Regions from separate parts of the Pantoea sp. LMR881 genome, predicted to be linked through region 1. Evidence: predicted binding sites of a transcription regulator. Region 1 holds the regulator's gene; each other region holds the start of a gene.

What was found. Region 1 encodes Fur, which represses iron uptake genes when iron is present. Its sites were predicted from a motif close to ATAATAATGAGAACNACTATCAA; they were not measured.
Region 2: fhuF (siderophore-iron reductase FhuF) is a predicted target of Fur. The motif match lies at 1,817-1,839, and genes of this name have one in related genera.
Region 3: zupT (zinc transporter ZupT) is a predicted target of Fur. The motif match lies at 5,004-5,026, and genes of this name have one in related genera.
Region 4: O3W44_RS10625 (isochorismate synthase) is a predicted target of Fur. The motif match lies at 2,773-2,795, and genes of this name have one in related genera.

What each region holds. Positions count from the first base shown of each region.
Region 1 covers NZ_JAPVOK010000002.1:1,241,774-1,249,580, forward strand. Annotated here, with positions in the region: partial or broken gene phrB (deoxyribodipyrimidine photo-lyase) at 1-166, opposite strand, end outside; gene O3W44_RS07670 (YbgA family protein) at 176-1,132, opposite strand; gene O3W44_RS07675 (YbfA family protein) at 1,288-1,488, opposite strand; gene pgm (phosphoglucomutase (alpha-D-glucose-1,6-bisphosphate-dependent)) at 1,768-3,408, opposite strand; partial or broken gene seqA (replication initiation negative regulator SeqA) at 3,434-3,987, opposite strand; gene ybfF (esterase) at 4,238-5,002, shown strand; gene ybfE (LexA regulated protein) at 5,169-5,444, shown strand; gene fldA (flavodoxin FldA) at 5,579-6,109, shown strand; gene fur (ferric iron uptake transcriptional regulator) at 6,457-6,900, shown strand; gene O3W44_RS07710 (hypothetical protein) at 6,959-7,354, opposite strand; partial or broken gene glnS (glutamine--tRNA ligase) at 7,587-7,807, opposite strand, start outside.
Region 2 covers NZ_JAPVOK010000002.1:1,756,415-1,764,221, reverse strand. Annotated here, with positions in the region: gene O3W44_RS10150 (YbaK/EbsC family protein) at 423-887, opposite strand; gene fhuF (siderophore-iron reductase FhuF) at 985-1,776, opposite strand; partial or broken gene O3W44_RS10140 (GGDEF domain-containing protein) at 1,974-3,070, opposite strand; gene O3W44_RS10135 (DUF1435 domain-containing protein) at 3,297-3,581, shown strand; tRNA gene O3W44_RS10130 (tRNA-Leu) at 3,629-3,715, opposite strand; tRNA gene O3W44_RS10125 (tRNA-Leu) at 3,744-3,830, opposite strand; tRNA gene O3W44_RS10120 (tRNA-Leu) at 3,861-3,947, opposite strand; gene rsmC (16S rRNA (guanine(1207)-N(2))-methyltransferase RsmC) at 4,101-5,132, opposite strand; gene O3W44_RS10110 (DNA polymerase III subunit psi) at 5,239-5,649, shown strand; partial or broken gene rimI (ribosomal protein S18-alanine N-acetyltransferase) at 5,621-6,060, shown strand; gene yjjG (pyrimidine 5'-nucleotidase) at 6,078-6,758, shown strand; gene O3W44_RS10095 (YtjB family periplasmic protein) at 6,829-7,488, opposite strand; gene serB (phosphoserine phosphatase) at 7,596-7,807, shown strand, end outside.
Region 3 covers NZ_JAPVOK010000002.1:2,847,713-2,855,519, reverse strand. Annotated here, with positions in the region: partial or broken gene nudF (ADP-ribose diphosphatase) at 1-357, opposite strand, end outside; gene tolC (outer membrane channel protein TolC) at 571-2,037, shown strand; gene O3W44_RS15290 (DUF1190 family protein) at 2,180-2,848, shown strand; gene O3W44_RS15285 (glutathionylspermidine synthase family protein) at 2,858-4,018, shown strand; gene ygiD (4,5-DOPA dioxygenase extradiol) at 4,057-4,842, opposite strand; gene zupT (zinc transporter ZupT) at 5,041-5,808, shown strand; gene ribB (3,4-dihydroxy-2-butanone-4-phosphate synthase) at 5,889-6,545, opposite strand; FMN riboswitch at 6,655-6,804, opposite strand; gene ubiK (ubiquinone biosynthesis accessory factor UbiK) at 6,977-7,405, shown strand; gene hldE (bifunctional D-glycero-beta-D-manno-heptose-7-phosphate kinase/D-glycero-beta-D-manno-heptose 1-phosphate adenylyltransferase HldE) at 7,446-7,807, opposite strand, start outside.
Region 4 covers NZ_JAPVOK010000002.1:1,873,228-1,881,034, forward strand. Annotated here, with positions in the region: gene fepD (Fe(3+)-siderophore ABC transporter permease) at 1-306, opposite strand, end outside; gene entS (enterobactin transporter EntS) at 434-1,684, shown strand; partial or broken gene fepB (Fe2+-enterobactin ABC transporter substrate-binding protein) at 1,679-2,604, opposite strand; gene O3W44_RS10625 (isochorismate synthase) at 2,824-4,002, shown strand; gene O3W44_RS10630 ((2,3-dihydroxybenzoyl)adenylate synthase) at 4,013-5,629, shown strand; gene O3W44_RS10635 (isochorismatase family protein) at 5,648-6,502, shown strand; gene dhbA (2,3-dihydro-2,3-dihydroxybenzoate dehydrogenase) at 6,499-7,257, shown strand; gene O3W44_RS10645 (hotdog fold thioesterase) at 7,261-7,680, shown strand; gene cgtA (Obg family GTPase CgtA) at 7,718-7,807, opposite strand, start outside.

The DNA of each region.
Region 1 (7,807 bases):
AGATAAAAGCGGCTTGTTTGGGTGCCATATCATGTCGCTGCCACTGTTTCGGCGTGGCGATATAAAGAGCGATAACCTGGGCCTGACTGTCGCGGCAGGCAGCGTGTAGCGCCAGATTATCGTTAATACGTAAATCATTACGCAGCCAGATTAAATGGGTCGTCATAACGTCGGTCTACTGTCCATAGCGCAGGCGCAATGCTTCAGGGTAAGGATCAAAATAGCGTTGCTGCGCCAGCCACGGGTGCGGATATTCCGCCATGTAGTGTTTGATAATTGTGATGGGTGCCAGTAGCGGCTGCGTACCCTGACGGTAGCGATCAATCAACGCTGACAGTTCTTGCCGCTGCGGCGAACTCAGTTGACGCCGGAAGTAGCCCTGAGCATGCATCAATACATTGGTGTGATTACGACGCGAAGCCGGATGCGACATCAGCGCCATCAGTCTGTTGCGATATTCAAAAGCAAAGGCATCGAGAGAATCCCATTGATTCATTGATGCAACAAACGGCCCGAGTTCACGATATTTTTCCTGAGAATGCGCCAGTAACAGCAGTTTGTAGCGGGTGTGAAACGCAATCAGCCGGGCGGAAGTCAGCCCCTGTTTCCACATTTGGTTAAACTCATGCAGCGCACAGATGCGCCCGACAAAATTTTCACGCAGCACCGGATCGTGCAGGCGACCATCTTCTTCAAGCGGCAGCCACGGCATCTCTTTGCGGAGAAACGCCGTAAAAATACCGGTTCCGGCTTTGCGGTTGTTATTGGTGTCTGGCTCATAAACACGCACCCGTTCCATACCGCAACTGGGAGATTTAGCGCATAAAATGTAGCCACACAGGTGATGCAGTGATTTTACCCGCGCTGCTGACCAGTCACGCATCTCCTGCGTAACCTCTTCTCCGCCATCTTTACTGAAACAGAGATGCAGATCGTCATCATCCTGCTTAACCAAACGTAAGGCAGGACGCGGCGTCGGCAGACCAATAGCCATCTCGGGGCATACAGGTTCAAAGCGCACAAAGGGCGTGAGTTGTTCAGTGGCGAAGGTTAACCGCTTGTGGCCGCCGTCAAATCTGACGCTTTCGCCAAGCAAACACGCACTGATTCCGACTGGAATTTTCTCGCTCATACTTGTACAACCTCTGAAAACTTGTAGAGGTTTAAGTGTAGCTGAAAATAGCGCCAATGAAAGCGCCATAACGTAAAGTTAAAGGAATTCTGAATAACCTAACGGCTATAAAAAAGCCTGATAACGCGATCAGGCTTTTTTACTCAACCAACCTATTACCAGAAATCACTGCCTGCCGCTTCTGCCTGTGCCAGCCACACCGGTTTGGCGCTGGTTTTACACCACATACGATGCAGATAACTGTAAAACCGCGCACGATCCTGACGAAACAGCATGACGGGTAACGCCAGCACGCCCAGTACAATAACCAGGGTACGACGCAAAATAATTCTATGAAGTGGATAATTTGTGTACATCCTTAACCTCCTTCCGCTACGCCAACAAGGGATGAATGTGATCTGTGTCTAATATTACGCCTGGTTGTGCATTTTTACACCTCATCAGACCACTTATTTTTACCCAGTTACTTATTTATACGTTCAGGCAGGTAAGAGATTAAAACAGCGTTACAGAAGGGTTTAAAGTGGGTTGCGAAAACAGGCAAATAACGTCAGTAAAACGCGGAATCGGTGGGGCTGGCTGGCGTTTAATACCATAAAAAAGGCGCCAGCGGCGCCTTTTTCCTTATGCCTTTATCAGGCGTTTTTCAGCACTTCGCTGACAATTTCTACCGCTTCTTTTTCAATCTGCGCGCGATGCTCTGCGCCGAGGAAGCTTTCACAATAGATTTTGTAAGCGTCTTCTGTGCCAGACGGTCGTGCTGCAAACCAGCCGTTTTCCGTCATGACTTTCAAGCCACCGATGGAAGCACCGTTACCTGGCGCAGTTGTCAGGCGCGCAGTAATCGGATCGCCCGCCAGCGTATCCGCACTGACCATTTCTGGAGAAAGCTTCGACAACGCCGCTTTCTGTGCGGAAGTTGCTGACGCCTGTAAACGGTTATAGCTTGGCGCACCAAAACGCTCAGCCAGTTCATCATAATGCTGCTGCGGGTTTTTCCCGGTTACGGCAGTAATTTCAGCCGCCAGCAAGCACAGGATGATACCATCTTTGTCCGTTGACCATGGTGTGCCATCGAAACGCAGGAACGATGCACCTGCGCTCTCTTCACCACCAAAGCCAAAGCTGCCATCATGCAGGCCATCAACGAACCACTTGAAGCCCACGGGCACTTCAATCAGTTTGCGCCCAATGTCGTTAACAACGCGGTCGATCATCGCACTGGAAACCAGCGTTTTACCTACCGCAACGTCTTTGCCCCATTGAGGACGGTTCTGGAACAAATAGTTGATGGCTACCGCCAGGTAGTGATTCGGGTTCATCAAACCTGAGGGCGTGACGATACCGTGACGGTCATAATCTGGATCGTTACCAAAGGCCAAATCGAATTTGTCGCGGTAAGCCAGCAGGCCCGCCATTGCGCACTCAGATGAGCAGTCCATGCGCACCACACCGTCTTTATCGAGATGCATAAAGCGGAAGGTTTGATCGATAGCATCATTAACGATGGTGAGATCGAGCTTATAGTGCTTGGCAATACGTTGCCAGTACGCCATGCCCGAACCGCCAAGCGGATCGACACCGATTTTCAGGCCTGCTTTTTGAATCGCCTCAAAGTCGATGACCTGCGCCAGACCTTCAACATAAGGTTGGATCAGATCTTGCTCGACAATGTGACCGCTTGCCCAGGCTTCATTCAGGCTCAGACGCTTAACGTCTTTTAAGCCCTCTTTGATCAACTGGTTAGCGCGATCCTCTACCACTTTAGTGACATTGGTATCAGCCGGTCCACCATTTGGCGGATTGTATTTGATGCCGCCATCTTCCGGCGGGTTGTGCGATGGCGTAATGACGATGCCATCCGCCAGCGCGCCGCCCTGCTTGTTGTACTCAAGGATGGCGTTAGAAATAGCAGGCGTGGGCGTATAGCCATTCTCCTGCTGCACGATGACGTCAACGCCATTCGCGGCCAGCACTTCCAGCACCGACAGAATAGCCGGTTCAGACAGGGCGTGTGTGTCTTTACCCACATAACATGGGCCAGTAATACCGTTCTTTTTACGCTCTTCAGCTATCGCTTGCGCAATCGCCAGAATATGCATTTCGTTGAAGCTTTGACGTCCTGCGCTACCACGATGGCCTGATGTGCCAAATTTCACCGCATGTTCCGGGTTCGCCACATCGGGCTGCAGGACATAATACTGTGAGGTTAATTGTGCAACGTTAATCAAATCGCTCTGCTGGGCAGGTTGCCCGGCACGGGGGTGATTGGCCATTGGCGCTTCTCCCTGACGCTTCAGTTTAAATGGTGCCGCAAACTTTCTCTGTCAGTTCCTGGGGAACTGCATCGACAACATGATGTGTTCAACCATGCTGCATTTGCGACCGGTATTGGTATTAGTAATCACCCAGTACGGTGTGCCGGGCACATGCTTCGGCTTAGTATGGGTGCCATTTTGCAACAGCGTATGCTCATCACCTGCAAAATAAACGCGGGTGCGCCCTTGTAACGAGGCAGTTGCTTCCGCAAACGCTGTAGTATCAAGACGATAGAGCGTTGACAAAATGAGCATAAAACGATTGACCGCCCGCTTCTGCTCCGCGTATTCATCGGAAAGCAGGAGCTCGCGTACCGCACGCACGCGATCCTGAGGACGCGACTCGGCACGCAGCACCGGTTGTGCCTCTTTGGTATCAGCACTGGCGGCGTTTTGAGCAACGGTGGGCGCAGGTTGAGATTGACCGGCGGTAAATTTCAGCATGCGACGCAGAATATCCGATGCGCTTTCGCCAATATGCTGCGTATGGCTGGCAATATAACGGTAGAGCTCTTCGTCAACTTCGATCGTTTTCATCTTATTCCGTACGGTTTTTTCTCATGACAGAACCATTTCATTCCTCAAAAGCCCATAGCAAATTTTAGCTTTTAAGAATGTGAGCGGGTTCTAACACGAGGATTATAAAGTTAAATTCGGGCGGGCTGTTAGTATTCAAACGGTTTATGGGCAAAAGTCAGAATATGTCCTAATGCCGCTGGAACCGGCGCGCCTGAAAAGGTGAATCCATGATAACCTAAGCTTAGGTCTCAAACTTAAGAACTTTGCCATGATTTTGAACGCCCGTCTGCAAACTGAACAATCACCCGCTGATTCTTTACCCATCCTGCTCATTCACGGCCTTTTTGGCAGCCTCGATAACCTTGGCGTGCTGGCGCGGGAATTGAAAGATGCTCGCCCTTTGATCCAGGTTGATGTCCGTAATCATGGATTATCGCCGCGTGCCGACGAGATGAGCTACGCTGTGATGGCACAGGATATGTTTGATACCCTGGATGCGCACGGAATTGAGCGGGTTTCAGTGATTGGGCACTCAATGGGCGGCAAAATAGCCATGACCATGAGCGCCCTGGCGCCAGAACGCCTTGAACAGCTGGTGATGATTGACATAGCGCCGGTCGATTATCAAACCCGCCGCCATGACGACATTTTTGCTGCGATCAATGCCGTCAGCGAATCTGGTGTGCAGCGTCGTAGTGATGCGGCACAGGTCATGCGCAGCGTGATTGCTGAAGAAGGGGTGATTCAGTTCATCCTTAAATCCTTCCATGAAGGGGAATGGCGGTTTAATGTGCCGGTGTTATGGGATAATTACGCGGCCATTTCGGGCTGGCAAGAGGTGCCTGCGTGGCCGCACCCTGCTCTGTTTATTCGTGGCGGTGACTCAGCTTATCTGGATAATCGTTATCGGGACGCCTTGTTGAAACAGTTTCCGGCCGCCCATGCTCACGTTATCAGCGGTGCAGGACACTGGGTGCATGCTGAAAAACCTGAAGCCGTGTTACGTAGCGTGCGGCGTTTTTTTGCGCTTTAAAAGCAAATACCTGGCAGCAAAGGTTTAGGATTGGCGTCCGCGGTTAGCGTGGAGTATGATGGCGCGCTAAAATTTTGCCGTCGGTTATTTTTACTGCGGCAAGGGCCAATAATTAATAATCTGCGCAGCGTAAATTTCGCTCGCGCCTATTCAGTTTCACAAAGCCATGGCAAAAGAACACACTGACCGCACTACGCTTGATCTGTTTGCCGACGAGCGTCGCCCTGGTCGCCCTAAAACCAGTCCGCTTTCGCGTGATGAACAACTGCGTATCAACAAGCGCAACCAACTGAAACGTGACAAAGGGCGCGGGTTACGCCGTGTCGAACTTAAAATGAACAGCGAAGCCGTCGAAGCCCTTAATACCCTGGCGGAACAGCGCAATCTCAGCCGCAGCGAATTAATTGAACAAATGCTGCTGGCACAACTCAAACTGGACTGACGCGCGCAAAACGCACGCAAAAACAAATGTCGCGGCTTTACAAGTTCCGCGCTTTTGTCACGTCTGCTATTATTCGCAGAAATGTGCTTTTTGGCACACATCTCATCATCAGGATTTAAGAGGTTATTTTACCCATGGCAATCGTAGGCATCTTCTTTGGCAGCGATACCGGCAACACCGAAAACATTGCAAAAATGATCCAGAAACAACTGGGTAAAGACGTTGCGGAAGTCCATGACATCGCGAAAAGTACCAAAGAAGATCTGGAAGCGTTTGACATCCTGCTGCTGGGCATCCCAACCTGGTATTATGGCGAAGCGCAGTGCGACTGGGATGATTTTTTCCCGACGCTGGAAGAGATCGACTTCAACGGCAAACTGGTCGCCCTGTTCGGCTGTGGCGATCAGGAAGATTATGCAGAGTACTTCTGTGATGCGATGGGCACCATCCGCGATATCATCGAGCCAAACGGCGCAGTGATTGTCGGTCACTGGCCAACTGAAGGCTATCATTTCGAAGCTTCTAAAGGCCTGGCAGACGATAAACATTTTCTCGGTCTGGCCATTGACGAAGATCGTCAGCCTGAACTGACAAATGAACGTGTCGAGACATGGGTTAAGCAGATTTTTGATGAGCTGCAGCTCAAAGAGATTATCGAAGCATAACCTTTTCAGACTCAATGTGGGCGCTGGCTCACATTGAGTCAATGGAATTTCCTATAGAAATAATAGCCACATTTTTTTAACTTTCTTTGTTTAATCTGTAGAATACCCCCATCGGTCATCCGCTTATTTCTCTGGACCAGAGATGAGGTAGAGCGAAATGTTAACTGATTCCTGCAGAAATCCCCTTCCGCTGTAAATACCTTACAGACTGTGGCGATTTTCGGCGCGTCCCTCGGTTTTCATTTCGGTGCTTCAGTTCTATAATGAGACGCAAATGAGAATGAGTGTAGATCGACATTCAAGGCCAAGCGCCACAAAAGTGATTAAAGTAACAGGACAAAATCCGCATGACTGACAACAATACCGCATTAAAGAAGGCTGGCCTGAAAGTCACGCTGCCCAGACTGAAAATTCTGGAAGTGCTTCAGGAACCTGAATGCCATCACGTCAGCGCGGAAGACTTATATAAACGCCTGATCGATATGGGCGAAGAGATTGGTTTGGCAACCGTATATCGCGTGCTTAACCAGTTTGATGATGCAGGAATTGTGACCCGTCACAACTTTGAAGGCGGTAAATCTGTCTTTGAGTTAACGCAACAGCATCATCACGATCACCTGATCTGCCTGGATTGCGGTAAAGTGATTGAATTCAGTGACGAATCAATCGAAACACGCCAACATGAAATCGCAACACGTCATGGCATTAAACTCTCTAACCACAGCCTGTATCTGTATGGACACTGCTCGCTGGGTGACTGCCGCGAAGACGAATCGCTGCACGACAAATAATTCGCTTTGCACAGAGATGAAAAAGCCGGTGAGATACCGGCTTTTTTTCTGCCTGAAATCAGGCTACCAGCGTTTCCTGTAAGTAGCGCCAGCGAGGAATGGAAGTGCTGCAATCAAGAATAGCCAGTGAAATGCGGCTTTGATTATGACCGTTCATTATCTGCAACCCCCGATATTGTATCGTGATTTCATCCGGACGTTGTGAAAGGATAATATGTTCACTGGTGGCGATACGCATCCCTTCACGTTGCCCCTGCAACTGACGGAACAGCTCTTCGACGTCATTCAGGTTGAGCTGTTTCCCTTGCGGCGTCACCATACTGAAGTCAGGATGAAAGTGCGAGAGCAGGAGATGAAAGCTATCATCTGCCGCGCCAGACTGGTTAAAAATACGTTCAATTAGCTGATGTAACACGACGACACTGTGTTTAGCTTCCTGGGCGAGAACGGTCATTTTTTTCCTTATAACCCCGTTTAGCAACGCTTAAGTGCGCATAGCCTACCTGAAAAAAGACAATTAACATCTTGTAATTGATTAATTTTATTAAACTCAGATTCATCCCATTTTTTTCCGTGAACGCTTTTTGAACATATCAGCACAAACATTTGTATTGGAATAAATCGCAGCCATAAAAAGGGCGATTGCTCGCCCTTTTGTCTTTTTATCATGCCTGGGATAAAAATCTTTAATCGCCGATTTTAGCCCAGGTATCACGTAATCCTACCGTGCGGTTGAACACCAACTGTGACGGTGTTGAATAAACGCTGTCTGCGCAGAAATAGCCTTCACGCTCAAACTGATAAGGTGAAGAGGCTTCAGCATGACCCAGCCCCGGCTCAACAAATCCCTGCTTAATTTCCAGGGAGTTTGGATTAATCGCCGAGAGGAAATCTTCCGCTGCGCCCG
Region 2 (7,807 bases), 510 kb from region 1:
TTCCTGACATTTGCCAAATCAACAGACGCTATTCAGAGAAAATTGCTGATTTTTATCGCGACAGAACCGATTTTTATTGGGCCTGGAGTGGATATTCTGGATGAAGTGAATGTCTGTTGTGCTTTCACATCGGCAGATCCGCTGATTCACAGCCAGAAGCAACGCCTGACAATGCGTTAGCGCGCGCATTTTTTCTGACAGGCTGTATGCAAAAGGTTAGCGAATGAGTCACCCTTTCAGCGGTTATTCCCACCATGCTGTCGGCTCGTGAGCCGAAAGTATTTCAGACAGCACAGGTGTTGTTTAACCGGACGCCGACCCAGCGGAACGTGGCGTTCGCCAGCCGGACGCCTGCGATTTTGCTATTTTGGTGTTTGTATTAAGCGATTCTGCTCTCGCAGGCGCAGTGGCAAACCGCCCCACTAGCCTGTTTCGCACACATCAACCCATTTTGCTGCGGTCAGATCCGCCATTTGCTGCGGTGTAATGCGAACGGCGCTATGGATGGCGCCTGCTGCAGGCAAGACTTCATCAAAGCGACGTAGCGACACATCGCAATAAACAGTAAGCGGATTTTCCAGACCAAAAGGACACACGCCACCAACGGGATGGCCAGTCCAGTTAATCACTTCATCTACGCTTAACATGCGGGCTTTAGCCCCCAGCGCCGCTTTTAACTTGCGGTTATCAAGACGCGCATCGCCGCGTGTCACAATCAATACGACTTCGTTTTTTACTTTTAATGACAGGGTCTTGGCGATCTGCCCCGGCGTCACGCCGTGAGCGCGTGCCGCCATTTCAACGGTGGCGGTGCTTTCTGGCATCTCAATGATGCCAATTTCAGGGGCGTGTTCGGCAAAGAACTGGCGTACCGACTCCAGACTCATCTTTTTCTCCATGCTGATTGAAGGCATAAAAACTGCCATAAGCCTTCAACGCTGTAAACGAGATAAAGAGAGAATTCACATCAAAAGAGAGTAAAAATCAGGCGGAATTCAGCGTGCAGTTACCACACTGTGCGACATCAGGAATGCGATAACGCTGACAACAGCTGCGGCGCACCATCTGGCCGTTGTGTGGCAGCATAGTGCGGTAGAGGGGATTATCACTGCCGTCGCGTAAATTGCGGGTGAAAAACAGCGTCTGTTCCAGTTGCAGCACCACAGATGCTTCCAGCTGATTTTTCAGTTCGCCCAGAAACCAGTGGAACGAGAAGCCCATGTTATTCCAGATTAAGCGCGCATTAATGTCACCGTGCTGCGTTATCCCGGTGACCACCGGGATAAGATGCTGCTGAATCAGCCGATCGATACGTTGCGGGGCATTAAAATAACGCGCCTCTTCATCTTCCTGTGCATCGATCCAGAAGGCACAGGGATGACCATTTTCATGAAATTCTACGCGAATATGCTGCGGCGAGCAGTCCAGCGCACGAGACGCTTGCAGCAGCGCCAGCATCAGCGGTGGCACCAGCAAGCCAAAATACCACTGCGCCCATAACGATTGCACCGGTTTGGCTTCAGGCGTGACATCAGGATGGTTGCGATAAAGATGATCGCTGTAACGTTGAGCGAGGGCGGTGAAGGCGTCAGTGTGTGACCATTCCGCGAGCGTTAAAGTCGGTGCGCCAGGTTGGCCAAATTTAATCGTGTCCAGCATATAGCTGTAATGCGAGCGCATCAGCTCAGTAAGCTCATCAGCTAACGCGCGCGGCTTCTGCATAAAAATGACCGGAAGGGCGCTAAAACGATGTTTTTCCTGGATAACAATAGCCATGCCGACTCGCATCGAAACAGACGTGTAGATAAGAAAGCAAATGATAATCGTTATTGATTCTATCTACAAGTCAGCCAGCGTAAAGAACACTCACAGGATAAAAGCCACGGGTTATTCAGCCAGAAACCGGAATTTACCGATAAGAAAGGTGCAAATAAATAAAAGGGCAATATTAATGCCCTTTCAGATGGATGCGATTAATGTACTTCGCCAGAGGAAAGCGTATGCGTTTTAGGTAAATCTTCCCAGGCAAGTATGGTATTTCTGCCCTGGTTTTTCGCAACATATAAAGCGCGATCGGCGTTAGCGACCGCTTGATCAAATTCATTATCGTAAATAGGTGCAATCCCGGCACTAATAGTGACATGGGTTGAAACCCGCTCATTAAATCGGTGCGGAATTTCTAAATCGACCACATATTGACGAATTCTTTCAGCCAGCTTCATGGCAATTGAGGCATTAACATTGGTCATTAAAACCAGGAACTCTTCACCACCATAACGCGTGACGACATCGCGTGAACGCACGGCATCACGAATGGCTACCGATACCCGAGCCAGTGCCTGATCGCCCATCGCATGGCCGTAATTGTCGTTGTAGGCCTTAAAGTGATCGATATCCAACAGCAAAACATAATGGCTGCCCGCATGGTTAACCAGTATGTTGTCCAGTCGGTTTTTCAAACCGCGTCGGTTATAGAGTCCGGTGAGGGGATCGAGCATACTCAGATCGCTAAATGTCTCTTTTTCTTCATATAGTTGGCGCATCAGGCGCAGGGTAAAGTTATCGGCACGGCGGCGCATGAGGTGCTGTAGAGAAAAGCCGATCAGCGGCAGTGCAATGGTTAACATAATCAAGCCGAAATGCTCACCATCATCCAGTAGCAGGACGGTTAACACCGGTGGTGTGATATGCAGGCAAAATGCCATTAAATAATCGCTCAGCGCGATGGCGCTAATAAAGAAAACGCTTAACAGGCTGATGATCAAAAAACTGCCGTCGAAATAAAACACCAAATGGTAGCGGTAGTTAATATGCCACGCCCACAGCGCGCCAAGTATCAACGCAACAGGATTTAATAACGGAAATTTTAGTTTAGGCTTCATTAAACACGAGATTAACGTCGTTGCACTAAAAAAAGCCACGATGGCAACCGGAAGTGTTATTTCATTTTTTGCCGCATCCATCAGGGGTAACAGGAAAAATAGTGATACAGCGACATTTAAAAACAAAAAAGCATCAGCGAAAGCCGATATTTGCTGTGTTTCAATTCATCATAAGATTCTAATTTCATTATAAATACTCGTGACGGCCCTGAAATACCAAAGCGCAAACCGGCAGAAAATATTCTTCCGGACAATAAGCAAATTATTGCTGTGTTATGGAATCTGTTATCGGTCGCAATCTAGCATTTTCCAACTGGTCTGTCATCTTCCCAACTGGTCAAAACAAAAACAGGCTGCAGAATGAGAAAAATTATCATATGATAATGGGAATGATTATCACTTGAGGTTAGGGCGATGGTGATGGCGATTGTTGCCGCCTGCGGCTTGTGGGGATTTAGCTGGATGATGGGAAAGCGACTGGATAGCGCCTGGGGCGTATTGTTGCCGTGTGCGGCAATGCCATTATTTGCGCTGTGGGGACCAAGTTTTAGTCAGTGGCGTATTGTGATGATTGTCGCGCTGTTACTGACGATTGTGATGCTGTTTAATCAACGTCTGCGTCACTATTTGCTGCTGCCGTCGTGTCTGGCATTAGCGGGTGGTTTAGCGGCGGTTTCAGTGAATTTTAACGTGTTATAACCAGGAAAAACGGGAAAAGAGTAACAGAGAAGAGAGGATGACAACGTTGGTGCGAAGAGAGGGACTTGAACCCTCACGTCCGTTAAGACACTAACACCTGAAGCTAGCGCGTCTACCAATTCCGCCACCTTCGCATCGAGTTGTCTTTTCATATCACCGCAATGGTGCGAAGAGAGGGACTTGAACCCTCACGTCCGTTAAGACACTAACACCTGAAGCTAGCGCGTCTACCAATTCCGCCACCTTCGCGCAGTGCTGGCGATATGAAACATGTGATTTTGGTGCGAAGAGAGGGACTTGAACCCTCACGTCCGTTAAGACACTAACACCTGAAGCTAGCGCGTCTACCAATTCCGCCACCTTCGCATACCCGTAATACATGACAGTATTACAACCACGGAGGCGCATTTTAGAGATTTTACTCAATGCGTCAACAGATATTTCGCCAGGCGGAAACGATCGCTGCAAAAAGCAACGTTTTCACCGCCGTGACGGTAAAGATACCGCGATGACAGCGGATTAACGCCCTTTAGCACCGCGTCCGTAGACGGCGCGATAAACTTTGAAGCGGCCGGTTTGCGCCAGCACTTCATGGTTGCCAAAGGTTTCATCCAGCACTTGCGGATAAGGCAGGAAGGCGTTCGCGACGATACGAAGTTCGCCACCGCTGTTAAGGTGTTTAACCGCACCGCGAATCAAGGTTTGCGCGGCATCAAGGCTGGTTTGCATCCCTTCATGGAACGGCGGGTTGGAGATAATCAAATCGAAGCGCCCGGTTACGTCGGAAAAGACGTTACTGGCAAACACCTCACCTTCCAGGCCGTTCGCTGCCAGCGTCGCTTTGCTGGCTTCAATCGCGGCGGCGTGCACGTCACACAGCCACAAACGCACTTTGGGTGAGTGGCGAGGCAATGACGCGGCAATTACCCCGGCACCACAGCCGATATCCAGCACTTTGCCTTTGGTATGCGGTGTTAAGGTAGATAACAGCAGTGCACTGCCTGTATCCAGCCCGTCACGACTGAAAACACCCGGCAGCGTATGGATGGTGAGATCGTCTAACTGATAGCTGTTGTCGAACGTACTGGCATCAAACGTCGGCTGTGTCTCCAGTCGACCATGATAGAGGCCGCAGCGACGCGCGCTGTCGATCTTCTCAAGTTTGACCCATTTTTCCAGCATGCCTTCGGCGCTGCGCACGCCGCTGCGGTTTTCACCCACAACAAACACATCACAGCCGACCGGCAGCAGTGCCAGCAGGTTTTCCAACTGGAACTGCACTTCGGGTTTATTTTTGGTCCAGAAGTACACCAGCGTATCGCAGCCCTGCACATCTTCCGCCTGTGCGACCAGCCCATAACGTGCCTGCTCACCCATACGGCGACTCAGGTTTTGCCAGTGATGATATTGCTGGGTATGCACCCGCGACGAGGCGGTTTCCAACTGAGCGGGCAGGTCATCCTGCAAATCGCCAGCAAACAAAACGTGGCGAGTGGTAAATTCATCACTGTGGCGCAGAATAACTTCGCTGGCCGGGGTAAAAGCAGACATGTAGGACTCCTGTAAGATCTGAACGGCGATTATAGTGGTTTGTTGGCGCATGTTCGATGGGTTTGCTAGCATAGCGTCGCATTCAGGCAGCAGAGCAGGTAACTCCATGACGTCCAGGCGCGACTGGCTTTTACAGCAAATAGGCATTACGCAGTATCAACTGCGACGCCCGCGGGTGTTTCATGGCGAAATTGCCGTCACGCTGGCACCGAATACGCAGTTAGTGATTGTCGCTGAAACGCCACCCGGCTTGCAGGAACCGCTGATCCTGGATGTTCTGCATGCACTCAATCTGCACAGCACGCAGGTGATGGTGGTCACGCCGGAACAGCTGCAGATGCTGCCAGAAAAGCTGAACTGTATGGGCTGGTTGCTCGGCGTGGAGAGTGAACAAGCGTTTCATGGCGTCGCTTTATCGACGGCCTCCCTCAATGAACTGATCAGCAGCGGCGCGGCAAAGCGCGCGCTCTGGCAACAGATGTGTAAACATGACAGCCATCTCTTTTCTCACCCCTGACGATCTCAAACAGGCTCTGGCGATTGAACAACGTAGCCACGCTTTTCCTGGAGTGAGCAGACTTTTGCCAGCAATCACGGCGAGCGTTTTTTAAATTTTCGGCTTGATGTGGACGGTAAGATGGCTGCTTTCGCTATCACTCAGGTCGTGCTGGATGAAGCATCGCTATTCAATATTGCGGTCGATCCCGCTTATCAGCGACGCGGTTTAGGCCGTCAGCTGTTGCAGCACGTGATTGATCAACTGCTACAGCGCGACGTCATGACGTTGTGGCTGGAAGTGCGCGCCTCTAACCATCCGGCAATTGCGCTCTACGAACAGTTAGACTTTAACCAGGTCAGCCGCCGCCCCAACTATTATCCTGCCGCCAGCGGACGCGAAGATGCGATTATTATGGCGCTGACGCTGTAAGGACCTAAGGAGTTTTGATGTTAAACAATTGGGATTGCATCCTGTTTGATGCTGACGATACGCTTTTCCATTTCGATGCCTATGCCGGATTACAACGCCTCTTCGCCGGTTATGATGTGCACTTTACCGATCAGGATTACGCAGATTATCAGGCCGTGAATAAACCTTTGTGGGTCGATTACCAGAACGGCGCGATTTCTGCTTTGCAGCTGCAAACCCGTCGTTTTCACGGCTGGAGTGAAAAACTCAGTATTTCGCCTGAAGTGCTTAACAGCGGTTTCCTTACCGCAATGGCTGAGATCTGCACGCCACTGGCAGGCGCGGTCAGCCTGATGAAGCTGCTTCATGGCAAGGTCAGGATGGGCATCATCACCAACGGTTTTACCGCTTTGCAGCAGACGCGTTTAGAGCGCACCGGCTTTCGCGACTATTTCGACGCTTTGGTGATCTCGGAGCAGGTCGGTGTCCCCAAACCGGACGCAAAGATTTTTGATCATGCCCTGGCGTTGATGGGTAATCCCCATCGTGAACGTGTGTTGATGGTGGGGGATACGCCTGAGTCAGATATTCTCGGCGGCATGAATGCAGGGTTAAAAACCTGCTGGCTCGATCACGGCACCCGCCCGTTGCCTGCGCATATTACGCCAACCTGGCAGGTCAAAAGTTTGAGCGAACTGGAAGCCATTCTTAACGCGTAAAGGCAATCCGGTACGCGAATACTAAAAACCACCCTGTTTCCGGGTGGTTTTTTTGTCTGCGGCACATGGCTTAAGGCGTTTTCTCCGGACCTGACTGCTCTTCGTCGCGATCCTCTTTTACCGGTGTACTGGCCGTCAACAAAAATGGCGATTGTTGCCAGCGCGTGCGGCGATCGCGCAGTAAAGTACGGGTAAGAATGATGCCGATAGCCAGCGCCAGTAACATCATCAAACGCAAAATATTGGTGGTATTATCGACCTGGCGTGATTCTGTTACCAGCACGTGTGTATCCAGCGTGACGCGCAGAAAACCCAGCGGCCCTTCATTGCCTTCAAGTGGCTGGACAATCTGATGGTTGAAGTAGCTGCCGGCGCGCTTGCCATCCAGCGCAAGACGATCGCGAACGGTAATATTTTCACCGCTGTGTGCGACTAAACTGCCATTATCGTCGTAAACTGAGGCGTCAAGAATACGGCTGTTAACAGTCATGCGATCCAGGATAGCTTCAATTTTACTGCGATTATCTTCGCTGTTATCCATCAGCGGTTGCAGACTAAAGGCGACCTGATTCGTCAGCGTATGCGCAAGCTCATCGACCTGCTCAGAGCGAGCCATTTGATGACCGAGGCTAAACCAGGATGCGCCCTGCATCAGAACGACTAACAGCGCCATTGAGATAAGAACAATTACCGTGCGATGTAAGCGAAATTTCAGTGCGGTTTTAGCCATCGATAATCCGTGTCGTGTCCCAACAGAAAGCCTGGAGATTATGTTGCCAGAAGCAGCGCAGACAAGGTAGCCTCTTGCGTGGTTTTGTTGTGCCTACAGGAGCTCTAATGCCAAATCGTCTTACCTGGTGCGATCTGCCCGCCGATGTTTCACTCTGGCCGGGTCTGCCCCTTTCCCTTAGCGGTGATGAAGTGATGCCGCTGGATTACCGCGCTGGTCGAACAGGCTGGCTGCTTTACGGTCGTGGACTGGATAAACAGCGGCTGACCAATTATCAGCGCCAGCTCGGTGCCGCAATGGTCATTGTCAGCGCCTGGAA
Region 3 (7,807 bases), 1.6 Mb from region 1:
GCAATCCTGCTTCCTCCACCGCTTCGCGGCGGACAACCTGCTCCACGCTTTCACCCGGATCGATAATACCCGCCACCATCTCCAGCAACCACGGCGTTGAACCGGCGTCATAAGCAGGAATGCGGATCTGTTCGATCAGCACCACTTCATCACGTAAGGGATCATAAGGTAGCAGGACGGCGGCATGTCCGCGTTCAAAAACTTCACGCTGCACTTCAGCACTCATTTCGCCATTAAAAAGACGGTGGCGAAAACGATAACGCACGACAGAAAAAAACCATCGTAGACTGTTTCGCGTGCAATAATTTCTACATCGTTTTTTGTGAAAGTCACAGGAGATTTTTTTTCTTCCGTCATCGTCTGGTTCCTTATGCAGATTGGGATGAAGCGAATAAAAGCCAACCCTTGTGCGCTAACCGAGTGGTTCTTTCTGAATTAATTGCGTAAATTAGGCGCAGAAGGCACGTTCAGCCAACTTATCATACAGTTGCACTCTGCTAGAATCGGCGATAATTTTTTGGCTTACCCGGCAGCGCACTACCACAATTTGCTGCAACACAAGGAATGCAAATGAAAAAACTGCTCCCATTTTTTATTGGGCTGAGCCTGGGCGGTTTCAGCTTCGCCAGCCAGGCAGAAGATCTGCTTCAGGTTTATCAACAAGCGCGTCAGAGTAACCCTGATTTGCGCAGTGCTGCGGCGAATCGTGACGCAGCCTTTGAGAAAATCAATGAAGCGCGTAGCCCTTTATTACCACAACTCGGTTTGGGTGCAGATTACGCCTACAACAACGGTTATCGCGACAGTAGCGGAATTCATTCCAACACGACCAGCGGGTCGCTGCAATTAACACAGACCATTTTTGATATGTTAAAATGGCGTGCCCTGACGCTGCAGGAAAAAACAGCGGGTATTCAGGATGTCAGCTATCAGGTTTCACAGCAGGATCTGATCCTGAATACCGCTACAGCCTACTTCAACGTGCTTGAAGCAATTGATACCCTTTCGTACACCGAGGCGCAGAAGCAGTCTATCTATCGCGAACTGGATCAAACAACCCAACGCTTTAATGTCGGCTTAGTGGCGATTACTGACGTTCAAAACGCCCGTGCGCAATATGACAGCGTGCTGGCAAATGAAGTCACCGCGCGCAATAACCTCGACAACGCGGTTGAATCGCTGCGCCAGATTACCGGTATGGATTATCTCTCTCTGGCGTCACTGAATATTGAGCGTTTCAAAACCAACAAGCCTGAGCCAGTGAACGCACTGCTGAAACAAGCTGAAAGCCGTAACCTGAACTTGTTAACTGCCCGTTTGAATCAGGATTTAGCCCGTGAGCAAATCCGTTCAGCCGAAACCGGCCACCTGCCGACGGTGAACTTAACCGCTTCAACCGGTATGTCTAATACCAAATATGGCGGAAGCCGCGCGAACCAGACCGCTGGTTCAACGGACTCCATTACCGGTTCCAATCAGGTTGGCCTGAGCTTCTCCCTACCGCTTTACAGCGGCGGTTCAGTCACCTCACAAGTAAAGCAGGCGCAATACAACTTTGTTAGCGCCAGCGAACAGTTAGAGGGTGCGCACCGCTCTGCCGTGCAAACCGTGCGTTCTTCTTATAATAACGTGAATGCGTCTATCAGCAGTATTGAGGCGTATAAACAAGCCGTAGTTTCTGCGCAGAGTTCACTGGACGCGTCAGAAGCGGGTTATCAGGTAGGAACGCGAACTATCGTTGATGTATTAGACGCAACGACCGTGCTGTATAACGCTAAACAGCAGTTGTCTGATGCCCGTTACAGCTATCTGATCAACCAGCTGAACATCAGCTATGCGTTGGGTACCTTAAACGAGCAGAGCCTGCAAGTGCTGAACAGCCAGTTAGGCAAAGAGATCCCCACCTCGCCAGAAACGGTTGCTCCGGAAAATGCACAGCAAACGGCACGTGTCGATAATGGCCCTGCCGCGGCAGCGACGCCAGCTACAGCCCGTCCTGCAGCACAACAAAACAGCAGCAATCCTTTCGGTAATTAAATGCGTTGCGGGTCGCTTTGCGGCCCGCTTCTCTATCCAACGTATAGCTACGTAAAGATCCCTTCTGCATCAAGCCTCCAGCTTCATTTTTCACCACTCATCCCCTATTCTATGCACTATCTTTGGGCACAGGATCACAATAATGAAACGGACAAAATCCATTCGCTATGCCGCTTTTCGCAAGAGCTGGCAGGCACGACACTTAACGCCGGTGGCTATCGCTGTATCAGCGGTATTCATGCTGGCGGGTTGCGAACAAAATGATGAAACCGTGTCGCTCTACCAAAACGCTGATGATTGTGCAAAAGCCAATCCAAACCAGAGCGCACAGTGCACCACTGCATATAATAACGCCTTGAAGGAAGCGGAACGCACCGCACCAAAATACGCAACCCGTGAAGATTGCGTAGCTGAATTCGGTGAAAATCAGTGCCAGCAGACGCCTGCACAAGCAGGTGTTGGCACAACGAATGCTGAAACACAGCAAAGCGGCAGCTTCTGGATGCCATTAATGGCGGGCTATATGATGGGTCGCATGATGGGCGGCGGCGCAGGCTTTGCTCAACAACCGCTGTTTTCTCCTAAAACCGCTAACAGCCCGGCAAACGGACAGTTTGTTGATGCTTCAGGGCGCAATTATGGCTCAGCGACATCAGGCCGTACTATGAACGTGCCAAAAACCGCGTTAGCGCCTAAACCGGCTACTACCTCAACCATCACGCGCGGTGGTTTCGGTGAAACTGTTGCGAAGCAAAACACAATGCAGCGCAGTAGTGCTACCGGCACATCAACCCGCTCGCTGGGAGGCTAACACAGCAATATGCAACGCATTGCTATTTCCGAGCGTCCCGGCTGGCGAGAAAAGGCCACCGAATTTGGCTTTCGTTTTCACACCATGCACGGTGAACCCTACTGGTGTGAAGATGCTTATTATCAGTTCACGCTGGCGCAGATCGAACAGCTTGAAGCCACCACCGCAGAACTGCATCAGATGTGCTTACAGGTGGTGGAAAAAGTTGTCAGCAGCGAAGCGTTACTCACTAAATTTCGCATTCCCAAACATACGTGGGACTTTGTGCGCGATTCGTGGCGGCAGCGTCAGCCGTCGCTCTATTCTCGTCTCGATCTGGCATGGGACGGCAAAGGCGATGCGAAGCTGTTAGAGAACAATGCTGACACGCCTACCTCACTGTATGAAGCAGCCTTTTTCCAGTGGCTATGGCTGGAAGATCAGCTAAATGCAGGTCAGTTGCCGCAAGGCAGCGATCAGTTCAACAGCCTGCAGGAGAAGTTAATCGATCGCTTCGCCAGTTTGCATCAAGAACACGGTTTTAACTGGCTGCATTTCGCCTGTTGTCGTGATACTGATGAAGATCGCGGCACTGTTCAGTATTTGCAGGATTGCGCCACAGAAGCGGGTTTGCCCAGCGAGTTTCTCTATATTGATGAAATTGGCCTGGGCGAAAAAGGCGAGTTTACTGATGCGCACGATCAGGTGATCAGTAATCTGTTTAAGCTCTATCCGTGGGAATTCATGCTGCGCGAAATGTTTTCCACTAAGCTGGCTGACGCGGGTGTTCGCTGGCTCGAGCCAGCCTGGAAAAGTATTCTGTCGAACAAAGCACTCCTGCCGATGTTATGGCAAATGTTCCCTGATCATCCTAATTTACTGCCTGCTTATTTTGCCGAGGATGAGGTTCCACCTATGGAAAAATATGTGGTGAAACCGCTGTTCTCACGTGAAGGTGCCAATATCCGTATTGTTGAAAATGGCACTGAAATTGCTCGCGTGGAAGGTCCCTATGGTGAAGAAGGAATGATTGTTCAACAATTTCATCCTTTGCCTAAATTTGGTGACAGCTACACGCTGATTGGCAGTTGGTTGATTGACGATCAGCCTGCCGGTATCGGTCTACGCGAAGATCGTGACCTGATCACGCAAGATCTCTCACGTTTTTATCCGCATGCGTTTATTGAATAAAACTGAACAGGCCAGCTTTACTGGCCTGTTTGCCCTCTTTAACCCACCTGAACCGACAGCATACTGATGGTGCCCAGCTCTATGCCATCAACCGGAATACTTATGGCTTCATCGGCCTGACGTGTGCCCAAAATATAGAGTAACGGTAAATAGTGTTCTGGCGTGGGATTCGACAGTGCGGCCCCTTCATGCTGCATAAAATTCACCAGCGGGTGCGTGTCCGCTTCTCCCTGAAAAGCGAGATTTTCCCGAACAAACTGGTTAAATTTTGTGGCCCACGGATAAATATCATTGTCACCGCCCCAACGTACTCTGCGCAGGTTATGCACCACATTGCCGCTGGCTATTATCATCACACCCTGCTCGCGTAATACTGCCAGCTTACGACCCAGCTCAAAGTGCCATGCCGCAGGCTGTGTGGCGTCAATACTCAGTTGCACCACAGGGATGTCCGCATCAGGATACATTTTGTTCAGCACTCCCCACGATCCGTGATCGAATCCCCAGTCCATGTCCAGCTGCACCGGAACCGGCATCAATATTTCGGCAATCTGCTGCGCTAAGGCAGGCGAACCCGGTGCACGATAATGCGTGTCAAATAACGCCTGTGGAAAGCCGCCAAAATCGTGAATGGTGCGTGGATTTTCCATGGCTGTTACAGCCGTCCCACGGGTATACCAGTGTGCAGATATTACGAGAATTGCGCGTGGACGCGGCAGGATTTGTCCCGCCTTACGCCAGGCTTCGGTGTAGCGATTTTCTTCCAATACGTTCATTGGGCTGCCGTGACCCAAAAAAAGCGCAGGCATACGTAACGGGCTCATACAAAATCCTTAAAAGGCGCAGGCTGACTGGCCGTTACGATACGCCGTTTGTTCAGCTTATCACGCGGATAAGCGTGATGATCATATTCAGATAATTTGAACAAACTTAAGTCGACATTTCTTTACGTAACAAAACTCGATCTTTTGTAAGGTTAAAGGTAATTTTATTGGGAATAATTATCATTTAAGGAGAGTGCAATGTCAGTACCTTTACTGCTAACCGTGCTGGCAGGCGCAGCAACGTTCATAGGCGCACTGTTCGGCGTTATGGGGCAAAAGCCGTCTAATCGTGTTCTGGCTTTCGCCCTCGGATTTGCAGCTGGCATTATGTTGCTGATCTCTTTGATGGAGATGTTGCCGACTGCGCTTCATGCAGAAGGGATGTCGCCTGTTTTAGGCTACGGCATGTTTATGCTCGGTCTGCTGGGCTATTTTGCCCTGGATCGCATGTTACCGCATCAGCATCCGCAGGACATGATGGTGACGAACCGCCGTCCAGCTAACTTACGCCGTACCGCTATTTTGCTCACGCTGGGCATTAGCTTACACAACTTTCCGGAAGGCGTGGCAACCTTCGTGACAGCCAGCAGTGACATGGAGCTAGGAATGGGCATTGCGCTGGCGGTAGCGATACATAATATTCCGGAAGGGCTGGCAGTAGCGGGGCCAATGTATGCGGCAACCGGGTCGAAAATGAAGGCTATTTTTTGGGCCTGCGTTTCCGGAATGGCAGAGATCTTAGGCGGTATTATCGCCTTTATGCTGCTGGGACCCTTGGTTTCACCGGTCGTTATCGCTGCGGTCATGGCAGCAGTTGCCGGGATTATGGTTGCTCTTTCAGTTGATGAACTGATGCCGCTGGCACGCGAAATCGATCCGCACAACAATCCGAGCTACGGCGTTTTATGCGGTATGACGGTAATGGGCCTGAGCCTGACGCTGTTGCAAACTACCGGTATAGGTTGAATATGCACGGACGGATGATTACGGATGTCAGCTCAAACAAAACAGGCCGGATTACCGGCCTGTTTAACAGGAGACGCTGACTAACTTGCCTGACGTGTTTCACGATCGCGGCGATAAGCCACTAAATCCTCAATGGTCACGACCGGCATAGCATGTTGTTTTGCAAATACGATCGCTTCTGGCGCATGGGCCATTGAGCCATCGTCATTGGTCAGTTCACACAGTACGCCAGCGGGTTTAAAGCCTGCCAGCGTAACCAGGTCGATAGTCGCTTCGGTGTGACCGCCACGGGTTAATACACCACCGTCACGCGCACGTAACGGAAAAACATGGCCAGGACGGTTTAAATCACCCGGTTTGGCATTATCAGCGATGGCTGCACGAATGGTGGTAATACGATCTTTGGCTGAAACGCCGGTGGTAACGCCTTCAGCAGCTTCAATAGTGACGGTAAAGCCGGTGCCGTAAGCACTGGTGTTATTTTCCACCATCATCGGCAAATCAAGCTGCTGGCGACGCTCCTCGGTCAGGCACAGGCAAACAATGCCGCTGCCGTGACGAATGGTCAGCGCCATCTGTTCAACAGTCATGGTTTCGGCAGCGAAGATCATATCGCCTTCGTTTTCACGATTTTCATCGTCCAGCACCATCACCCCGCGTCCGTCACGCAGTGCGGCGATAGCACGTTCTACACGCTGTTCAGGCGTGCCAAATTCAGAAAGTAGCGTCTGATTCATGGTAATAAAACCTTTTAAATGTAATGAGTTACCAGAATCAGGGCGAGCTTAGGAGTGACGTCAAAAAGACGTGGCAATAACGTGACTTGGGCAAAAGCCCAGCAAATGTCGTTACCCTCTCCCATCCGGACTTTAACCGTCGGCTCCGGAATTACACCGGATCTGCTGACCTTCACGATCGATTGTGAAGCGCTCGCGGGCTTTCAGCCAAAGCTGATTTACCGCCGGTGGGGAATTTCGCCCCGCCCTGAGAATAAGCGAAATTACTATAGCGCCGATCATCCAGAGCAGCAATCAACAAAAGTGCAAATACTTTTGCATTTCTTGCGTTGCTGATTTGAGGTTTAACCTTTTCGTTTCTGGCATTACACTTAAAGAATACTGAATCTGCAAAAATGCTGTTATCGGCAACCCGTAACCAGGAAATCATCATGATCGACACGAAAAAAATTGAACAAATTGCACGTCAGGTGCACGAAGCGATGCCGAAGGGAATTCGTGAATTTGGTGACGATGTCGAAAAGAAAATCCGTCAGGTTCTTCAGGCGCAGTTGACGCGCATGGATTTGGTCAACCGTGAAGAATTTGATGTGCAGACGCAGGTTCTGCTGCGTACACGTGAAAAACTGGCGGCGCTGGAACAGCGTCTGGCACAGCTAGAAAGCCAAAGTGCATCAGCACCGACTGCGACTTCAGCGCAAGCGCCGCTTTCCACCCAGGCGCCAGTTTCTACTCAGGCTCCGCTTTCCACCCAGGCGCCAGCTTCTACTCAGGCATCTGCGCCTGCGCAGACCCCCGCTTCATCAGCTCCGGCCACCCCTTCTGATACCCGTGTGAAATCGGACAACACACCGGAATAAGAGGCAAAGCGGGAGAAAATTCTCCCGCTTGTTACATCACTCAATTTCCACGAATGGTTTTAATGATGTTAGTGGTAGAAATGCCATCTTCGAAGTTCAGCACCCGTACATCGCCACCATTTGCCCAGACTTCTTTGCTGCCAGCAATATCTTCCGGTTTGTAATCACCGCCCTTAACCAGCAGATCAGGCAGGATCCCAGCGATCAATCGCTGTGGCGTATCTTCTTCAAACGCGACCACCCAATCCACCGCTTCGAGCGCACCTAAAACAATCATGCGATTTTCCAGCGGATTAACCGGACGGCTTTCACCTTTAAGTCGTTTGGTTGAGGCATCGCTGTTCACCGCGACAATCAGGCGATCACCCAGTTTGCGAGCATTCGCAAGATAAGACACGTGGC
Region 4 (7,807 bases), 630 kb from region 1:
TCCGGCACCAGCGTTAACGCCAAGAATGCCTGGATCGGCAAGGGGATTGCGCGTCAGGCTTTGCATTAACGCACCGGCCAGCCCTAACGCCATGCCCGCCAGTAAGCCCGCTAAGGTGCGAGGTAAACGCGCTTCACGTACGATTACGCAATCCGCACTGCTGCAACTGGCAAGCAGGGCGTGCGTAACATCGTGGAAAGCGATCGGTTTTGCACCCAGCATCAAACTGAGCACAAGAAGAAGCAACAGCAGCATCCCTGAACCTGCTATCGCATAGAGTTGGCGCATAACGTAGTAAACCTTCACTGTTCAACGACACTGCGGGCAAGTCACTTTGATAATGATACTTGTTATCGTTATTACTCTTATTTTTGTATGTTACCATGAGTTATTCGCTGTATGGCGAGGAAAATCAGCATCTAAAGGCGAATAAATGAACAAACCCTCCTGGTTTATCGATCTCAGCCTGCTTAAAACGCACCCCGATTTTCGCGCTGTGTTTATTGCTCGCTTTATTTCAATTGTCGCACTCGGCATGTTAGCCGTCGCCGTTCCGGTGCAAATTCAGCAACTGACGCATTCGCCGATGCTGGTAGGCTTATCAGTAACGCTGGCAGGTGCGGGCATGTTTATCGGTCTGCTGACCGGTGGCGTGCTGGCCGATCGCTATGAACGCCGTCGGCTTATTTTATTTGCGCGTTCCACCTGCGGATTAGGTTTTGTCGCGCTGTGTGTTAATGCGTTATTACCTGAACCTTCAGTTATTGCGGTGTTTGTGCTGGGGTTGTGGGATGGCTTTTTTGGCGCGATTGGCGTTACGGCTTTGCTGGCTGCCACTCCAGCCCTGGTCGGGCGCGAAAACATCATGAAAGCGGGCGCTATCACCATGCTTACCGTGCGCTTCGGCTCGATCCTGTCCCCCGCGATTGCTGGCCTGGTGATTGCGCACGGGAGCGTCGCGTGGAATTACGGTTTGACCGCCTTCGGTACGCTGCTCACCGTATTAACCTTGTTGAAATTACCGGTAATGCCACCACCGCCGCAGCCGCGCGAACATCCGCTTAAAGCGTTAGCCACGGGCGTACAGTTTCTGTTTGCCAGCCCGGTTGTTGGCATGGTGGCATTAATTGGCGCATTAGTGACTCTGGCGAGCGCGGTACGCGTGCTTTATCCCGCCCTGGCACCGCACTGGCAGGTTGATCTGGAGCGGCTTGGTCTGATGTATGCTGCGGTGCCGCTGGGTGCAGCTGTGGGTGCGTTAACCAGCGGTCGGCTGGCACAGGCGTCGCGTCCCGGCATACTGATACTGGCAAGTGCCGTGGCTGCTTTTATGGCGCTGGGCCTGTTCAGCCTGATGCCAGGCTATGAATCAGGACTGGCCTGTTTAGTGGCGTTTGGCTACTTCAGTGCGATTAACAGTCTGGTGCAATATTCGATGATTCAAACCCTGACGCCGGATGCCTTACTGGGTCGCATTAATAGCTTATGGACCGCGCAGAACGTCACGGGTGATGCCATTGGCGCAGCAGTGATTGGCGCAATGGGATCGTTGCTGCAACCCCAACAGGCGGCAAGTCTGTTTGGTTTCGCTGCCGCGCTGTTGGGTATTCTCATGTGGTTGATAATGGGCCGCCTGCGCCGTTATCAGACGCCAGCAACCCCGCTGGCGCAACAGACATCATGATTTAACAAACAACTGCTCAAGACGCGCCAGCAAGTTGCTGGCGCTGTAGTAATCAAGGCGGAAAGAATCCAGCCCCAGCGCATACACCTGCTTGTTTTTCACTGCTGGCGTTTGTGCCAGAAAAGGATTTTTCATCACCGCGTCAGTGCTTTTTTCATCAGCCGCAAACAGCATAAAGGTGTTGCCGTTCAGACCGGCCGCCAGATTTTCACCCGATAACTGAATGATATCCTTGCGCTGGCCCATGCTGTGCCCTTGCTGAATGCTGGCAGGCAGTGTCGCCAGCGTGAAACCTAACTGCTGAAGCAGTTTTCCCTGTGCCGATTCAGCTGTCCACAGGTTCACCGCGCGGCCATCCGCGTTCCAGACCATGGCAGAAACAGGCTGTGCCGGTAACGTCAGGCGTTTTTTAAGGCTTTTTCCCGATCGTCGAAGGCTTTAACCCGAGCCGCGGCCTGCGCTTCATGACCGGTTGCTTCGCCCAGTAAACCAACCAGTTGTTGCCAGCTTTTATCGTCGTAATTCACCACTAAGGTTGGCGCGATCGCTGAGAGTTGATCAATCAGCTTAAGCGCCGAATCATTGCCGGTGGCACTCACGATGATGAGATCGGGCGCTTGTGCGGCGATCGCTTCTGCAGCGGGCTCGCCAATATATAAACGCTGAACGCCACGCTGCTTAGCCACATCGCCCCACTGGCGAAAAAAGCCTTGTGCATCGCCGAGACGGCTGTTGGGCGCAGTCGCACCGCTGGCAATCACGGGCGCATTAATTGCCAACAGTGAGCCGGTGAGCGTGACGCTGGTTGAGACAATACGTTGAGGTGCCTGCTGCAATGTAATGCTGCCCTTCGCCCCGTTGATCGTACGCGGCCAGCCATTTTCAGCCTGAGCGGCTGTACTGAACAGGCTAAACCCCATGAAAAGAGTGCGCTGAGCGTCCAAATAACACGTTTATACATAAGATCCAGTCCACCTTTCACTTTACTAAAAGCCCTGATGAATATGCTGAATTAGCACGAAATTTCAGTTGAAAACCCGTGAATTTATTGACACCCCAGGCTAATCAACGTAGCTTACAGAGCCACAATACAAATGATAATCATTATTAATTATCTTATCATTTATAGGTGAAAAATTATGGTGGAAACGTTGACGTTTGAAAATCCTTTATTGCAGGATTTTTCCGCGCTCTGTCGGGGATTTCTGTTTACCTCTCCGTGGCGCAGTCTGACAACACAGGGCTGTTTCACGACTATCACGACGCCTGTACAAGATGGCGCAAGGTTAACAGGCGATTTTCAACAACAGTTGCAGCACCATTTTGCCTCTGCAAAAAAACAGGGCCTGACGAACCCAATTCTGGTGGGCGCCATCCCGTTCGACGTTAATCAGCCTTCAGCCCTGTTTATCCCCGAATCGTATCAATACTTTAATCGCACCGACTTGCGGGTAAATTCAACAGCAACAGAAGGCCCGCTGCCCTCTGTTCGCCGCCGCACTGCCGTGCCCGGACATGACGTTTTCACTAATATGGTGGCGCAGGCGGTGGCAGCAACGCAACGTGGCGAGCTGGATAAAGTGGTGCTGTCGCGCCTGATGGATATTGTTACCGAGCAGCCCGTGGACACTGCAGCGTTGATGCAGCGCATCGTGGCGCAGAACCCTAATAGCTATCACTTCCATTTGCCGTTACCGCAGGGCGGCGCGCTGGTAGGTGCCAGTCCGGAACTAATGCTGCGAAAACAGGGACGCGATTTTAGTTCCTGTCCACTCGCAGGTTCAGCGCGTCGTGATACCGACAGCCAGCGCGATCGCGAGGCGGGTGATTCCCTGATGCAATCCACGAAAGATCGTCATGAACATAAATTAGTCACCGATGCGATGCGCGCCACGCTGCAACCGCGCAGCCGTTTGTTATCGGTGCCGGATGTGCCCTCGCTGATCACCACCGCGACGCTGTGGCATCTGGCGACGCAAATTGACGGCGAAGCGTTAGACGAACGCGAAAATGCCCTGTCTCTGGCGTGCCTGCTGCATCCGACTCCGGCATTGAGCGGATTTCCACATCAGCGCGCGCAGCGTTTAATTCAGGCACTGGAGCCTTTTGAACGCCAGCTTTTTGGCGGCATCGTGGGCTGGTGTGACGAGCAAGGCAATGGCGAATGGGTGGTGACGATTCGCTGCGGTACGGTAAACGGCGCACGTGTCCGTCTTTTTGCCGGCGCGGGCATTGTGCCCGATTCGCAACCTGAATCAGAATGGCGTGAAACCGGCGTCAAACTCGACACCATGCTTCGCGCATTTGGACTGCAATAAAGGAACTATCATGACAATCCCTTATAGCCGCTGGCCGGACGATCTGGCTGCGCGATATCGTGAAAAAGGTTACTGGCTTGACGTGCCGATGACCGACATCCTGGAACGTCACAAGAACAGCGATGCCATAGCGGTAACCGATGGCGAACGCCAGTTCAGCTATCGTCAGCTGGCCGAATTAAGCGACAATCTTGCCGCAGCGTTACAGCGACGTGGCCTGTCTAAAGGCGACACTGCGCTGGTGCAACTGGGTAACGTTGCTGAGTTTTACCTGACGCTGTTTGCCCTGTTCAAAATCGGCGTGGCACCCGTTAATGCGCTTTTCAGCCATCAGCGTACCGAACTCAGCGCCTATGCCAGTCAAACAGAGCCGAAGCTATTAATTGCCGATCGCAGTCATGCACTGTTTGCGAACGATGACTTTATTGAACAGCTCTGCCGTGATCATGCCTCGCTGCAACACATCATTCTGCGCAACGATACTCAGCCTGAAAATTCCCTTGAAGCTATGCTGGCCGAGGCAGCGGAAGCATTTAGCGCAACGCCAACAGCGGGCGATGAAGTGGCATTCTTTCAGTTGTCGGGCGGCAGTACCGGCACGCCGAAACTCATTCCGCGTACCCATAACGATTACTATTACAGTATTCGCGATAGTGATGTCATTTGTGGCGTTACGGCTGACACGCGCTATCTCATTGCCCTGCCCGCTGCGCATAATTTCCCGATGAGCTCTCCGGGCGCGCTGGGTGTTTTTTATGCTGGTGGACACGTTATTCTGGCTGCCGATCCGAGCGCCACGCTCTGCTTCCCGCTGATTGAAAAGCATCAGATCACCGATACCGGTTTAGTGCCACCCGCTGTCAGCCTGTGGTTACAGGCGATTCAGGAGTGGGGAACCAATAAGCAGCTGGCATCGTTGCAACGCATTCAGGTTGGCGGTGCCAGGCTGGGCGAAGCCCTGGCCGCACGCATCCAGTCTGAGATTGGCTGCAAGCTGCAACAGGTGTTTGGTATGGCTGAAGGTTTAGTCAATTACACCCGTCTGGATGATGACGAACAGACCATTCTCACCACGCAGGGACGTCCAATTTCACCTGATGATGAAGTCTGGGTTGCTGATGAAGCGGGTAATCCATTGCCGGTGGGTGCCGTTGGTCGCTTAATGACGCGTGGGCCTTATACTTTCCGTGGTTATTACAAAAGCCCTGAACACAACGCTGCCAGCTTTGATGAGAACGGGTTCTACTGCTCTGGTGACCTGGTCGAAATGACACCGGAGGGTAATATCATTGTGCAGGGCCGCGAAAAAGATCAGATCAACCGCGGCGGTGAAAAGATCGCAGCAGAAGAGATCGAGAATCTGCTTCAGCGCCACCCGGATGTGATTCATGCCGCGCTGGTATCAATGAATGATGAGCTGATGGGCGAGAAAAGTTGTGCTTTTATCGTGTCCAGCCAGCCGGTTAAGCCGGTGGTGCTGCGTCGTCACCTGCGTGAACTGGGCGTGGCTGAATTCAAACTGCCTGACCGTATTATCTGCGTAGATGCCCTGCCGCTGACGCCTGTTGGCAAAGTGGATAAAAAGCGTCTGCGCCAACAACTTGCTGATCAACAAGCGCAAGCCTGATTTGTTCTGGAGATTTTTATGGCTATTCCAAAATTAACCTCATATCCGCTGCCCGCCGCAACTGAATTGCCGGGCAACAAAGTGAAATGGACACTGGAGTCCAGCCGTGCGGCATTACTGATCCACGATATGCAGGCCTATTTTTTGAACTTCTGGGGTGAGAACAGCCCGTTAGTTAATCAGGTAGTTGAAAATATTGCGCGTCTGCGTCGTTACTGCAAAGCTCAGGGCATTCCGGTGTTTTACACTGCGCAGCCCAATCAGCAAAGCGATGAAGATCGCGCTCTGCTCAACGATATGTGGGGACCGGGGCTGAACAAACATCCCGATCAACAGAAGATCGTTGAGGCGCTGGCACCCGATGCAGATGATTATGTTCTGACCAAATGGCGCTACAGCGCATTCCACCGCTCGCCGCTGGAATCCATCCTGCAGGAAATGGGCCGCGATCAACTGATCATTACCGGTGTGTATGCACACATTGGCTGTCTGACCACGGCAACCGATGCGTTTATGCGCAACATCCAGCCCTTTATGGTGGCGGATGCTCTGGCAGATTTTACTCGCGAAGAGCACATGATGGCGCTGACCTATACCGCAGGTCGCAGCGGTAAAGTTGTGATGACGGCTGATTTAATGCCACTGCCACTCAGCAAAGATGATCTGCGTGCCATGATTTTGCCGCTGCTGGAAGATGACGATGTGCCCGAAGATGACGAGAACCTGATCGATTACGGCCTCGATTCGGTACGTGTGATGTCACTGGCGGCACGCTGGCGTCAGGTGCACAGCGATATCGACTTCGTTAGCCTGGCGAAAAATCCAACTATCGATGGCTGGTGGGCGTTGCTGTCGCGGGAGACAACAAAATGAGTCACGCCTTTGACTTTAGCGGCAAGATTGTTTGGGTAACCGGAGCCGGACAAGGGATTGGTTATCACACCGCGCTGGCGTTTCATCAGGCGGGTGCACAGGTGGAAGCATTCGATCGACATTTTCACGATCAGGATTATCCGTTTGCCTGCCACACCATGGATGTCGCCAGTTCTGAACAGGTCAAAACGGTTTGCCAGCGTCTGCTCGCTGCGCAGCCGCGCATCGATGTACTGGTGAATGGCGCGGGCATTTTACGGGTTGGTGCAACGGATGAGCTTTCATTCGCTGACTGGCAAGCCTGTCTGGCGGTGAATGCTGGCGGCGCGTTTAACCTGTTTCAGCAGACGCTGCCGGTATTTCGCGAGCAGCGTGCGGGTGCCATCGTGACCATTGCCTCAAACGCAGCGCACGCGCCGCGTATTGGCATGTCGGCTTACGGTGCGTCAAAAGCGGCACTGCGCAGCCTCTGTCTGACCGTTGGCTTAGAGATGGCACCTTACGGTGTGCGTTGTAATATCGTTTCGCCAGGCTCGACCGATACCGATATGCAGCGTAGCCTGTGGCACACACCCACCGGTGAGCAAGAGATGATTAACGGCTTTCCGGAGCAGTTCAAGCTCGGTATCCCGTTGAAAAAAATTGCAAAGCCGCAAGAAATTGCCGCTAACGTCCTGTTTCTGGCCTCGGATCTTGCCAGCCATGTTGTACTACAGGATATTGTGGTTGATGGCGGCGCGACGCTGGGAGCCTAAGGGATGACAGCAATCTGGAAACGATCCATCGATCTTGCGGCACTGAATGCGCTGGGTGAAAACTCGCTGGTGGCGCATCTGGGGATTGTTTTCACCGTTATCGGTGATGATTATCTGGAAGCGACGATGCCGGTCGATGCTCGCACTCATCAGCCTTTCGGCCTGTTGCATGGTGGCGCTTCAGTGGTACTGGCAGAATCAATGGGGTCGATTGCAGGCTACCTGTGCGTTGAAGAAGGCAGCAGCGTGGTGGGAGTGGAGGTGAGCGCAAGCCACCATCGCGCCGTTTCCAGCGGTCAGGTACGCGGCATCTGTCGCCCGCTGCATCTTGGTTCGCGTAATCAAACGTGGCAGATTGAGATTCGTAATCAGCGGGATCAATTATGCTGTAGTGCACGGCTGAGCGTGGCGGTGCTGAGCTGAAATGAAACTTGCCCCAGAGGGGCAAGTTTTGGTGGTCTTAACGCTGATAGATAATTTCGACGCCTTCGTCGTCATCTTCATCCCAGTCATCATCCCACTCTTCATCTTCTTCAACCGCATTTTCAAG